4 regions of the Pantoea sp. LMR881 genome follow, and region 4 is predicted to be linked to each of the others. Evidence: predicted binding sites of a transcription regulator. Region 4 holds the regulator's gene; each other region holds the start of a gene.
What was found. Region 4 encodes CRP, which controls carbon source genes, mostly activating them, when cyclic AMP is high. Its sites were predicted from a motif close to ATGTGANNNNNNTCACAT; they were not measured.
Positions count from the first base shown of each region.

Region 1: O3W44_RS24085 (6-phosphofructokinase) is a predicted target of CRP. The motif match lies at 1,701-1,718, and genes of this name have one in related genera.
Region 2: yrbN (protein YrbN) is a predicted target of CRP. The motif match lies at 1,914-1,931, and genes of this name have one in related genera.
Region 3: deoC (deoxyribose-phosphate aldolase) is a predicted target of CRP. The motif match lies at 1,159-1,176, and genes of this name have one in related genera.

Region 1 is NZ_JAPVOK010000007.1:80,332-83,482, reverse strand. It holds partial or broken gene O3W44_RS24095 (PTS sugar transporter subunit IIC) at 1-127, opposite strand, end outside; gene O3W44_RS24090 (PTS sugar transporter subunit IIB) at 120-434, opposite strand; gene O3W44_RS24085 (6-phosphofructokinase) at 445-1,425, opposite strand; gene O3W44_RS24080 (FAD-binding oxidoreductase) at 2,713-3,151, shown strand, end outside.
Region 2 is NZ_JAPVOK010000002.1:1,842,849-1,845,999, reverse strand. It holds gene pnp (polyribonucleotide nucleotidyltransferase) at 1-818, shown strand, start outside; gene nlpI (lipoprotein NlpI) at 948-1,832, shown strand; gene yrbN (protein YrbN) at 1,938-1,994, shown strand; gene O3W44_RS10485 (DEAD/DEAH family ATP-dependent RNA helicase) at 2,011-3,151, shown strand, end outside.
Region 3 is NZ_JAPVOK010000002.1:2,913,107-2,916,257, forward strand. It holds gene O3W44_RS15540 (patatin-like phospholipase family protein) at 1-208, shown strand, start outside; gene O3W44_RS15545 (TatD family hydrolase) at 205-981, shown strand; gene deoC (deoxyribose-phosphate aldolase) at 1,259-2,038, shown strand; gene deoA (thymidine phosphorylase) at 2,104-3,151, shown strand, end outside.
Region 4 is NZ_JAPVOK010000002.1:2,628,669-2,631,819, reverse strand. It holds gene O3W44_RS14135 (LysR substrate-binding domain-containing protein) at 1-528, shown strand, start outside; gene O3W44_RS14130 (OsmC family protein) at 504-911, opposite strand; gene crp (cAMP-activated global transcriptional regulator CRP) at 1,216-1,848, shown strand; partial or broken gene O3W44_RS14120 (YccS/YhfK family putative transporter) at 1,901-3,151, shown strand, end outside.

The DNA.
Region 1 (3,151 bases), on a different contig from region 4:
AAGGTGCCTTCCACCACCTTCCCTGCTGATTTTTTTGTAGTAGCAGACCAATCAGAGCAATAAAGGCAATCAAAATAGATGCCTGCCCTAATAAGTCTTTTACCAGAAAGTCAATCACGCTATTCATGGCTGGGAACCTTCATGTTGTGTTGTTTTAAAAACGCGACAAGTTTCTCCTCAATTTCTGTTTTATCGGTGAGCTTATTGAGAATAATGACACGTTTAATCTGTTCCGGGCTGGCGTCAGCATTTAATACATCAGCAAAGGCTTTTTGCGTCAGGATAATGTCAGATTTAAAAGCATTAGCTTCAGATATTGTGGTGTGATCAATATCTGCTTCTATCTCCAGCTTCTTTAATACCGATTTGGCACTCATTTCAATAGCAAAACTGGATCCCAGACCGCAGCCACAGACACACAGAATTTTCAGCATGGTGTTCTCCTCACAAGATATTTAGTTGTTTAGCGAGTTTGTAATGATGCCCTTCAATATCAACCAGACGTTTTTTCATGCTTATTAAATCAATTGGAATGGGCTTATTGCTGCCGTTAATAATGACCGCTTTGTTTCGCATTCCAGATTGAATACACCGAACCACTTCAGTGGCCATAATGGTGCCCTGATAAATTTCTTCACAAGTTGGATCACCATTGCGCAGACCATATCCGATAATTGTTTTACGAATACGCACACCGATCATCGGTTCAAGCTGTTTAATCAGCGTGTCGATTGCCCCTTGAAAACCGGGAGAATATTCTCGGGTATACCCTTCTGAACAGAGGATTACCACGCTGTTTTGTTGCGCCAGTCGCTGGGTGATGCGCTCAGCCAGCAGCGGCGTGGGGATTTGGCATTCCGGGATCAACGCGAAATCGGCATTGGATTTAATTGCTGACTGCAACGTTAATTCTCCGCAATAGCCACCTAACAGTTCCACCATAAATACCCTACCGGTCAGCGCCCGGCCGGTATTACGCAATTTCACCACTTCTTTTAAAACCTGTTCGCAGGCCGTGGAAAACCCGATGGTGTAATCACTGCCGAACACGTCGTTATCAATAGTCATACCGACGCCGAAACAGTTAACGCCAAATTCACTCAGCGTGTGCAGAAATTGCAATGATCCGTCGCCTCCCGCCATTACTAATACATCAATACGCAGCGACTTAAGCTGTCGCGTAATTAATTCATATTCACTGCGCACTAGCTTTTTATCGGTCCTGCCCGATTGCATCACCGGAATAGATGCAATAGAAAAATCCGTTAATTCTCGTTGAGAAACTTCCTGATGGCGATTCGCTAACAAACCAGGAATGCCGCCGTTAAATAAAACCATTTCCGCCTGCGCCATCCGGCCCATCTGGAAAATAAAATTATTAATGCCGGTGACATCACCGCCGCTGATCACCATTCCAATTCTCATTGCGAAAACTCCCTTGGCTGTTTTGCGTCTGGGAAGCATTGTTGCGAGATAAAGGCTTTATATTTGCAATAAAGATCACATTTACGAGACTAATCTGTCAGGAGAGAGTATTGACACTGGGCTAATCAGGCTTATTTTTGTGATTAAAATCACAATGTAAACATCAAGTTAAATATTATAAATCCTATATTTATCAGTTAATTAACCTCACCCAGATTAATTATCCATTAACGTGTTATTGCCTCTGTTTTTCGCATTATTAGCACAGTTCAAATTTGTGATTTTCACCTCATTTTTGTCGGTTCTGACGCTTATTAATCAGGTTTAAGGTTGAATTCAATATTCGAAACTATCGACAGCTTATGATGTTTAAAAACTCATTCAGTGCCGATCAATGACTGAATTCCGTTACGTTCAATCTATCCGGTAAGGCAGTTTTGATTCTCTTCATAAGGGGAAGCAGCACCTTTCGTAGGAAATACTATGCAAAATGCATGATGGAATGGGTGCCAGGCAATTAATCCATCATCTGATATATCAACGAATATCGGGCGTGACGAAGCCTTTGCCACAGTGCTGTCGCAAACTTTCGGCAACGGTGGCAAACACTACAGGTGTGAGTTGCTCAAGATGTATTACCAGAGAGCCGGTGAACCATTCAACGCGACCGGGCTGTTCTGATTTTAAATGACTCGCCAGCGCATCCGAACGCTTGATCAGCCTCAGTCCTGAGATCTATGGGTGGGATAACACCCTGACCCTCGGCACAGGGTTCGCCTGCAGGCTATGCTGAATATCGCCGATAATTTTCTGGATCCCGTACGATAATACAGCGAGTGGGTCCTTTGAGCCTGCTTATATAACTTCGCGTTTCTTTCAGTTGCGCAGCGTGCATATGCGTTGGGCTATGAGAACATGCAACAGCTCATTCGCAGGTGACTGGCCCGTTCCAGGAAAGAACAAAACGGCGTTCAGGCGCATTAAGAATGCCGTCATTTCAGAGTCATCGAAGCATTGTTCCTAAAATTTCATCACCACGCTTTGGTGTTATATCTGCCGCCGGACAATCCTCATTTTTCCCAAATACTCTCCCCTGCTCTATTAAACCTTACGCTCAGAGAAACAAAGGGTGCAGAGGTCTGTTTACTGTGCGCCTGTAGTGACCAAATTCAGTGTGCAACTACATTTTGACCAGGTTAACAAACTCTCTTAAAAATCCTCTCTTAACCATCAGCATTAAGGAGAACCGCCATAATTAACAGGGATACACAAAGGTAAGAGGCAATCATGAACGAGTTAATAAAGGTACATATCGACGAGTTCAAAGCGCACTTCTCGGGGGCGGTAATTCTTCCTGGCGATTCAGATTATGACGAGGTACGCCAGATCTGGAATGCCATGATCGACCGCAAACCCATGCTGATCGTCCGCTGCTCGTCGCCTGAAGATGTCGTCCAGGCCATTAAATTTGGGCGCACGCAAAATCTTCTCATTTCGATTCGAGGAGGTGGACACAACATTGCAGGTAATGCTGTATGCGATAAGGGTCTGATGATCGATCTCTCGCTGATGAAAAATGTGCAAGTGGACCTGACCACATGCAGGGCCAGCGTCGAGCCAGGCTGCACCCTTGCCGAGTTTGATGAGGTTGTGCAGGCTCATGGTCTTGCTACGCCCCTGGGCATCAATTCAACCACAGGCGTGGCCGGCCTGACGCTCGGGGGCG
Region 2 (3,151 bases), 790 kb from region 4:
TGGCCTCTGTTTGCGGTGCTTCTCTGGCGCTGATGGATGCGGGCGTGCCGATCAAAGCCGCTGTTGCCGGTATCGCAATGGGTCTGGTGAAGGAAGGCGAGAAGTTTGTTGTTCTGTCTGACATTCTGGGTGATGAAGATCACCTGGGCGACATGGACTTCAAAGTTGCTGGTAGCCGTGACGGCGTGACCGCGCTGCAAATGGATATCAAAATCGAAGGTATCACCCGTGAAATCATGCAGGTGGCATTGAACCAGGCTAAGGGTGCGCGTCTGCACATTCTGGGCGTAATGGAACAGGCTATCAGCACGCCACGCACGGAAATCTCCGAGTTTGCACCGCGCATTTACACCATCAAGATCAACTCTGACAAGATCAAAGATGTTATCGGTAAAGGCGGCTCAGTGATTCGTGCTCTGACCGAAGAAACCGGGACTACCATTGAGATCGAAGATGACGGTACGGTGAAAATCGCGGCAACCGATGGCCTGAAAGCCAAAGAAGCGATTCGCCGTATCGAAGAGATTACAGCTGAAATCGAAGTAGGCCGCATTTACAACGGTAAAGTAACACGCATCGTTGATTTTGGTGCCTTCGTTGCGATTGGTGGCGGTAAAGAAGGTCTGGTACATATCTCACAGATCGCTGATAAGCGCGTGGAGAAAGTAACTGACTATCTGCAGATGGGACAGGAAGTACCGGTTAAGGTGATGGAAGTTGATCGCCAGGGCCGTGTTCGTCTGAGCATCAAAGAAGCGACAGAGTCAAAGCCGCAGGCTGAAGAAGCTGCAGCTGCAAGCACGCCTGACGCGGAATAAGTCGTTCCTGATTTGCCTCTCCTTGTATTGCGAGGAGAGGCGTTTGTGTTATCGCGAGGGCGGGAATCCTTGTGCACAGCAGGCGGACGACAGGATGGTTGTCCCAATGTTTGTATTCGGGAGTGGGAAATGAAGCCTTTTTTGCGCTGGTGTTTTGTTGCGACAGCTTTGACGCTGGCAGGATGCAGCAACTCCAATTGGCGTAAGAACGATGTTCTTGCAGTACCTTTACAGCCCACACTGCAGCAAGAAGTGATTCTGGCGCGCATGGAACAAATTCTTGCCAGTCGCGCCCTCACCGATGATGAACGCGCACAGCTGTTATATGAGCGCGGAGTGTTGTATGATAGTTTGGGTCTGAGGGCATTAGCGCGGAACGATTTTTCGCAAGCGTTGTCTATAAGACCTGATATGCCGGAAGTATTTAACTACCTCGGCATATATTTAACGCAGGCGGGCAATTTTGATGCCGCCTATGAAGCGTTTGATTCTGTACTTGAGCTTGATCCAACTTACAACTATGCGCATTTAAACCGTGGTATCGCCCTCTATTACGGCGGTCGATACAAGTTAGCGCAAGATGATCTGCTGGCGTTTTATCAAGACGATCCTAACGATCCTTTCCGTAGTTTGTGGCTCTATCTCGTCGAAAGTGAGATGGACGCTGACAAAGCTAAAGTAACGTTGCAACAGCGTTACGACAAAGCGGTGAAGGAACAATGGGGATGGAATATTGTCGAGTTCTACCTGGGCGACATCAGCGAAAAAACGTTGATGGAAAGTCTTAAGGCGGACGCAACGGATAACACCTCGCTCGCTGAACATCTCAGTGAAACCAACTTCTATTTAGGTAAGTACTACCTAAGTCTGGGGGAGAAGGATGACGCGAAAGCGTTATTCAAACTGGCGGTGGCTAACAACGTGAATAACTTTGTTGAACACCGATACGCATTGTTGGAACTGGCGCAACTCGGCCAGACACAAGACGATTTATCAGAATCTGACCAGCAATAGCTGACGAACTTTTATTGCCTGTAATACCTGTAAAGTCATCATCTTCAGGGATGAGGGCTTTTCTGTTCGTCAAAACTTCTAATTTGAGCCGGTTCACACTTTTTGATGAAAATGACTGAAAATTTTCACGACGAGTTATGTAGACTGGCCGCCGCAATCTAAGAGGCACGTGTACTACATGACTGATATTCAAACCACTTTTGCAGATCTTGGCCTGAACGCTGACATCCTTGAATCACTGAACGGCATGGGCTACGTAAAGCCATCCCCAATCCAGGCTGAGTGTATTCCTCACCTGCTGGCGGGCCGTGATGTGTTAGGTATGGCGCAGACCGGGAGTGGTAAAACCGCGGCCTTCTCTCTGCCGCTGTTAAACAACATTGATCCAACCGTCAAAGCACCACAAATTCTGGTGTTGGCACCGACCCGCGAACTGGCGGTACAGGTTGCTGAAGCTGTTACTGAATTCTCTAAACATATGCGCGGCCTGAACGTTGTAGCCCTTTACGGCGGACAACGTTACGACGTACAGCTGCGCGCACTGCGTCAGGGACCACAAGTAGTTGTGGGTACGCCTGGCCGTCTGCTGGACCACCTGAAGCGTGGCACGTTAGATCTTTCTAACCTGCGCGGCCTGGTGCTGGACGAAGCGGACGAAATGCTGCGTATGGGCTTCATTGAAGACGTTGAAACCATCATGGCTCAGATCCCAGAAGGTCACCAGACCGCTCTGTTCTCTGCAACCATGCCAGAAGCGATTCGTCGTATCACAAAACGTTTCATGAAAGATCCGCAGGAAGTGCGTATCCAGTCAAGCCTGACAACGCGTCCGGACATCAGCCAGTCTTACTGGACTGCATACGGTCGTAAAACTGACGCACTGGTTCGCTTCCTCGAAGCTGAAGACTTTGATGCTGCAATCATCTTTGTCCGTACCAAAAATGCGACGCTGGAAGTTGCTGAAGCGTTGGAGCGTAGCGGTTATAACAGCGCAGCACTGAATGGTGACATGAACCAGGCACTGCGTGAGCAGACGCTGGAGCGTTTGAAAGATGGTCGTCTGGACATCCTGATCGCGACTGACGTTGCTGCACGTGGTCTGGACGTTGAGCGTATCAGCCTGGTTGTTAACTACGACATCCCGATGGATGCAGAATCTTACGTTCACCGTATCGGTCGTACTGGTCGTGCGGGCCGTGCAGGTCGCGCGCTGCTGTTCGTTGAGAACCGCGAGCGTCGTCTGCTGCGTAACATCGAACGCACCATGAAGTTGACGATCCCAGAAGTTGAGCTGCCAAACGCAGAACTGCTGGGTCAGC
Region 3 (3,151 bases), 280 kb from region 4:
GCTGAATCAGGATTATCATTTAGGACGTCGCTGTGGTCGCTATTTTCTCGCCACGCTGGGCCAGTGGCTCAGTGATGCCGAGCCGTTTATGCGCCACTCAGTTGTTACGCCGCCTGCACCTGTGGCAAATGCACCGGATGCGCGGCCCATCATCACACCTTCTGTGGCGGATAATGACGCCGATTACGATAAAGGTTCGCTGGCATGAGATTTATTGATACCCACTGTCATTTTGATTTTTCACCGTTGATTGATGAAACCGAAAGCACGCTCGCAAAAGCGGCTGAAGCAGGCATTGAAAAAATTATTGTCCCAGCCGTCGATATCGGTCGGTTTGAGCTGATTTGCCAGCTAGCGGCCGATCACCCTGCGCTGTATGCGGCGCTCGGTCTGCATCCCATCGCGATAGAAGATCATCAGGAAGAGCATCTGGATCGGCTGGAAGGGTGGCTCAGGCAGAAACCCAAAAAGCTGGTGGCGATCGGCGAGATCGGACTGGATCTCTATCGCGACAACCCGCAATTTGAGAAGCAGGAACAGTGGCTGGATGCCCAGCTCAGGCTGGCGAAAAAATATGATCTGCCGGTGATTCTGCATTCACGGCGCACCCATGACAAACTGGCGCTGCATCTGCGTCGCCACGATTTACCGCGTTGCGGCGTGGTGCATGCTTTTGCAGGCAGCCTGCAACAGGCGCAGGCGTTTATCAAACTCGGCTATGCCATTGGCGTTGGCGGAACCATTACCTATGATCGCGCCAGCAAAACCCGCCACACCATCGCCGAACTTCCGCTTGACGCGCTGTTACTGGAAACCGATGCGCCAGATATGCCGCTGCATGGTTTTCAGGGTGAGCCGAACCGTCCTGAACGTGCGCGCCTTGTCTGGGAAGCGTTATGTGATTTACGTCCCGAGTCCCCTGAAGAGATTGCCGATGCGCTCTGGAATAACAGTCAGAGAGTATTTCAGTTCTCCAACTAATCCGCTTTTCCTCTGATGCGCTGCGCGATTGACTACGCTTTAAACAATAATCAGCGCACCGAACTGTTAAATGTGACAATAGTAACATTGCGCTGGCTGCCGTATAATAGTGCTCACAGGCATTTTTTTAATTTAAGCCACGCCATTCCTGGTTTGTAACAGCAGGCAGTGATAGTGATGTGATTATTGCCACATATTGCTCGCGCTGCTTTTGTTATTATTATCACATTCTGTCGGCCAGCTTACTGGCCGCATCCCGATCGTTTTGGAGAGCATCATGACCGATATACAAGCGCAGGCCCTTCGCGCATTAAAACTGATGGATTTAACCACGCTGAATGAAGATGACACTGACGAGAAAGTCATTGCGTTGTGTCATCAGGCGAAGTCACCCGTGGGCAATACAGCGGCTATCTGCATCTATCCACGCTTCATTCCGGTCGCGCGTAAAACCTTGCGCGAGCAGGGCACGCCAGACATCCGCATTGCGACAGTGACCAACTTTCCGCACGGCAATGATGACATCGACATTGCGCTGGCTGAAACCCGCGCAGCGATCGCTTACGGCGCGGATGAAGTGGATGTGGTTTTCCCTTACCGCGCGTTGATCGCCGGAAATACCCAGGTCGGTTTTGATCTGGTAAAAGCCTGTAAAGAGGCATGTGCCGCAGCGAATGTGCTGCTGAAAGTGATTATCGAAACCGGTGAACTGAAAGAAGAGGCGTTGATTCGCCAGGCATCTGACATTGCCATTGATGCCGGCGCTGACTTCATCAAAACCTCAACCGGTAAAGTGCCGGTGAATGCGACGCCAGAAGTGGCCCAGATCATGATGAGCGTGATCCGTGACAAAGGCGTGCAGCAGCAGGTGGGTTTTAAACCAGCCGGTGGCGTCCGTACCGCTGAAGATGCCGCAATTTATCTGCAACTGGCTGAAGAGACGCTGGGAGCTGACTGGGCCGATGCACGCCATTTCCGTTTTGGCGCATCCAGCCTGCTGGCGAATCTGCTGAATACGCTGGGCCATAACAACGAAAGCAGCCAGTCAGGCTACTGATCTTTTCAGGCGGCCCGTGGCCGCCTTTTCAACACCAATATTTCCCTGTCTGAAGGGGGGTTACCTTGTTCTTACCACAAGAAATCATCCGCAAAAAACGTGACGGCCATGCACTGAGCGAAGAAGAGATCCGCTTCTTCATTAAGGGCGTCCGTGATAACAGCGTTTCCGAAGGTCAAATTGCCGCGCTGGCAATGACAATATATTTCCATGATATGACCCTGCCTGAGCGCGTGGCACTCACCATGGCAATGCGCGATTCAGGCACGGTGCTGAACTGGAAATCGCTTAACCTGAATGGCCCGGTGGTGGATAAACACTCAACCGGCGGCGTCGGTGATGTGACTTCCCTGATGTTAGGCCCGATGGTGGCGGCATGCGGCGGTTATATTCCCATGATCTCCGGGCGCGGCCTCGGCCACACGGGTGGCACGCTGGATAAGCTGGAAGCGATCCCCGGTTTTGACATTTTCCCCAGTGACGATCGCTTTCGTCAGATCATCAAAGAGGTCGGCGTCGCGATTATTGGTCAGACGAACTCGCTGGCGCCGGCAGACAAACGCTTTTACGCCACGCGAGACATAACTGCCACCGTTGATTCTATTCCGCTGATCACCGCTTCAATCCTGGCGAAAAAACTGGCCGAAGGGCTGGATGCGCTGGTGATGGATGTAAAAGTCGGTTCCGGTGCGTTTATGCCCACCTATGAAGCTTCAGAAAACCTGGCGCAGGCGATTGTCGGCGTGGCAAACGGCGCAGGCTGTCAAACCACCGCGCTGCTTACCGACATGAATCAGGTATTAGCCTCTACCGCCGGGAATGCGCTGGAAGTACGTGAAGCGGTGCAATTCCTTACCGGTCAGGCACGTAATCCGCGCTTACTCGAAGTCACGCTGGCGCTGTGCAGTGAAATGTTAATGTCGGGCAAGCTGGCAGCCAGTGACGCAGAAGCGCGGGAAAAATTGATGCAGGTGCTGGATAACGGCAAAGCCGCTGAGATTTTTGGCCGCATGGTGGCTGCGCAGAAAGGGCCGGGCGATTTCGTTGAGCGTTATGACGCTTACCTTCCTGCGCCCATGCTAAGCAAGGCGGTGTATGCCGACAGACCAGGCA
Region 4 (3,151 bases):
TCAACGCTGCTGACCCCTTTACGCGAAGGCATATTAGATTTTGCCATTGGCTCGCTCAGTTCTCATTTGCCGCTGGAAGCACTGCATGTCGAACCGCTGTTTAACGTGCCATTCTGTGTTATTGCGCGTCGCGATCATGCCTGTCAGCACGTCCGCAGTTTTGATCAGCTGCGCGATCAGCGTTGGATAATTCCAGAAACGGAGATGGGATATTATCCGTTACTCTCTGAATACATGGCGGATTTTTATCCGTCCCTGACAACGCCACCGTTGCGTACTGACTCGGTAGTCTGCGGATTGAGGCTGGTGCTGGAAGCTGATTTTCTGGCGGTAGTGGCGCAGCCGATGGCCCGATCTTTCGGCAGTGAAGTGACTATTCTCAATCTGTCAGCGATCCCGGAAGCGCATTATGGCGTGATCTGGCCAAAAAAATCGCCGCTCACCTTAAGCTCACAGCGATTTCTGAACCTGTTACGGCAACGTTGTGACAAATATGAGTGGCGTTATGCGGTAGCAACGACTTCGTAGCTGTGGGTAATTTCCACGCCTTTGCCCAACATAATTGCCACCGAGCAATACTTATCAGCCGAAAGATCAACCGCACGCGCGACCGCTTTGTCCGACAGATCTTTGCCGCTGACAATAAAGTGCAGATTGATATGCGTGAAGATACGCGGGGCTTCTTCACGGCGTTCTGACTTAAGCTTTACCTCGCAGTCGCGCACATCGTTACGCCCTTTTTGTAAAATGGATACCACATCTATCGCGCTGCAACCGCCCGCTGCCATCAATACCATTTCCATCGGACTTGGTGCTTTATCACCAGAATTACCGTCCATTAATACCTGATGACCAGACGATGACTCACCGAGAAACGTCAGACCTTCCACCCATTTCACTCTTGCCTGCATGTTTTTTTCTCCAGAATAGGGGGTTTTGCCGCCAGAGTACGCTTTCACCTGATAAACAGCAATCCAGAGAAATCCGCCCTTTGCTGAAGCGAGACAACAGAAGACAGTCGGCAAAAGCTGTGCTACAAAAAGAGCTGAAAATATTTTTCGTCACTCGATGGCGAAGCCGGGAAGAATTATGCGCACTGCGCCGAATGCAGCCCGAATAATTTCCTGAATGGAAAAACGCTTGAAGCTTTCATCGCCTGACAGGGAAAACTGCCCCCTGTATTTTGGGCACGATTACAACAGAGGATAATAGCGAATGGTTCTCGGCAAACCGCAAACAGACCCTACACTCGAATGGTTTTTGTCCCATTGCCATATTCACAAGTATCCCTCCAAAAGTACGCTGATTCACCAAGGTGAAAAAGCTGAAACGCTTTATTACATCGTGAAAGGATCCGTCGCGGTTCTGATCAAAGATGAAGAAGGCAAAGAGATGATTCTTTCGTATCTGAATCAGGGGGATTTTATCGGCGAGCTTGGCCTGTTTGAAGAGGGTCAGGAACGCAGTGCCTGGGTACGTGCTAAAACCGCGTGCGAAGTGGCAGAAATTTCTTACAAGAAATTCCGCCAGTTGATCCAGGTTAACCCGGATATTTTGATGCGACTGTCGTCGCAAATGGCGCGTCGCCTGCAGGTAACGTCAGAAAAAGTAGGTAACCTTGCATTTCTCGATGTTACTGGCCGCATTGCACAGACGTTGCTTAACCTGGCCAAACAGCCAGACGCCATGACGCATCCCGACGGCATGCAAATTAAAATTACTCGTCAGGAAATTGGCCAGATCGTTGGTTGCTCACGTGAAACCGTGGGCCGTATTTTGAAGATGCTGGAAGACCAGAACCTGATCTCCGCACACGGCAAAACCATCGTCGTTTACGGCACCCGCTAATTTCTGTCACTCCGGCGTGATGGCAACATCACGCCGTTATTGTTGCTGTCCTATGTGGCGTCGAATCATCTATCACCCCGAAGTCAATTATGCTCTGCGGCAGACGCTGGTGCTGTGCCTGCCTGTCACGCTCGGCTGGCTGTTTAACGATCTGCAAAATGGCCTGCTGTTCTCGTTAGTTCCCGCCTGTTGTAACATTGCCGGTCTGGATACACCGCATAAACGCTTCTTCAAACGCCTGATTGTCGGCGGCAGTTTGTTCGCACTCGGCAGTTTTCTTATCCAGTGGCTGACGCTGCAGGGCATTCCGTTGCCAGCCATTCTGTTCGCTATGCCGCTGCTGCTCGGTGTGACAGGTGAAATCAGTCCACTGCATGGGCGCCTGTTGCCGGGTGCGCTTATTGCTGCAATTTTTACTCTGAGTTTGATGGGACATATGCCGATTTGGGTGCCGCCACTGCTCTATATCGGCGGTACGCTGTGGTACGGCGTATTCAACTGGTTTTGGTTCAGGCTGTGGAAAGAGCAGCCGATGCGCGAAAGCCTGAGCCTGATTTACCGCGAGCTGGCAGATTATTGCGATGCAAAATATACCCTGTTAACCCAGCTTACCGATCCTGAAAAAGCGTTGCCTCCTTTGCTGGCGCGCCAGCAGAAAGTGATCGATATGATTAACACCTGCTATCAGCAGATGCATATGCTGTCAGCGAATGGCGACGAAAGCCATAAGCGGCTGAAACGCGCTTTTCAGATGGCGCTGGATTTACAGGAACACATTTCTGTCAGCCTGCATCAGCCGGAAGAGGTGCAAAAGCTGGTGGAGCAAAGCCATGCTGAAGCGGTGATTCGCTGGAACGCCAGTACGATTTCCGCGCGGTTACGCGTGCTGGCTGATGACATTTTGTATCACCAACTGCCCGATCGCTTTTCAATGGACAAACAGCTCGGCGCGCTGGAAAAGATTGCGCGTCAGCATCCAGACAACCCGGTCGGCAATTTCTGTCTTTATCATTTTAACCGCATTGCGCGGGTGCTGCGTACGCACAAGCCGCTGTATCAACGCGACCTGATGGCCGATCGCCAACGCCGCCTGCCCCTGATCCCCGCTTTACGCAGCTATCTCTCACTAAAATCCGCCGCGCTACGCACTGCCGGGCGCTTTGCAGTGATGCTGATGTTTGGCAGCGCGCTGGCTATGTTTTTCAATATTCCTAAACCTTACTGGATCCTGATGACCATTATGTTCGTCAGTCAAAATGGGTATAGCGCAACGCGAGTACGTATTCAGCACCGGGCCGCAGGC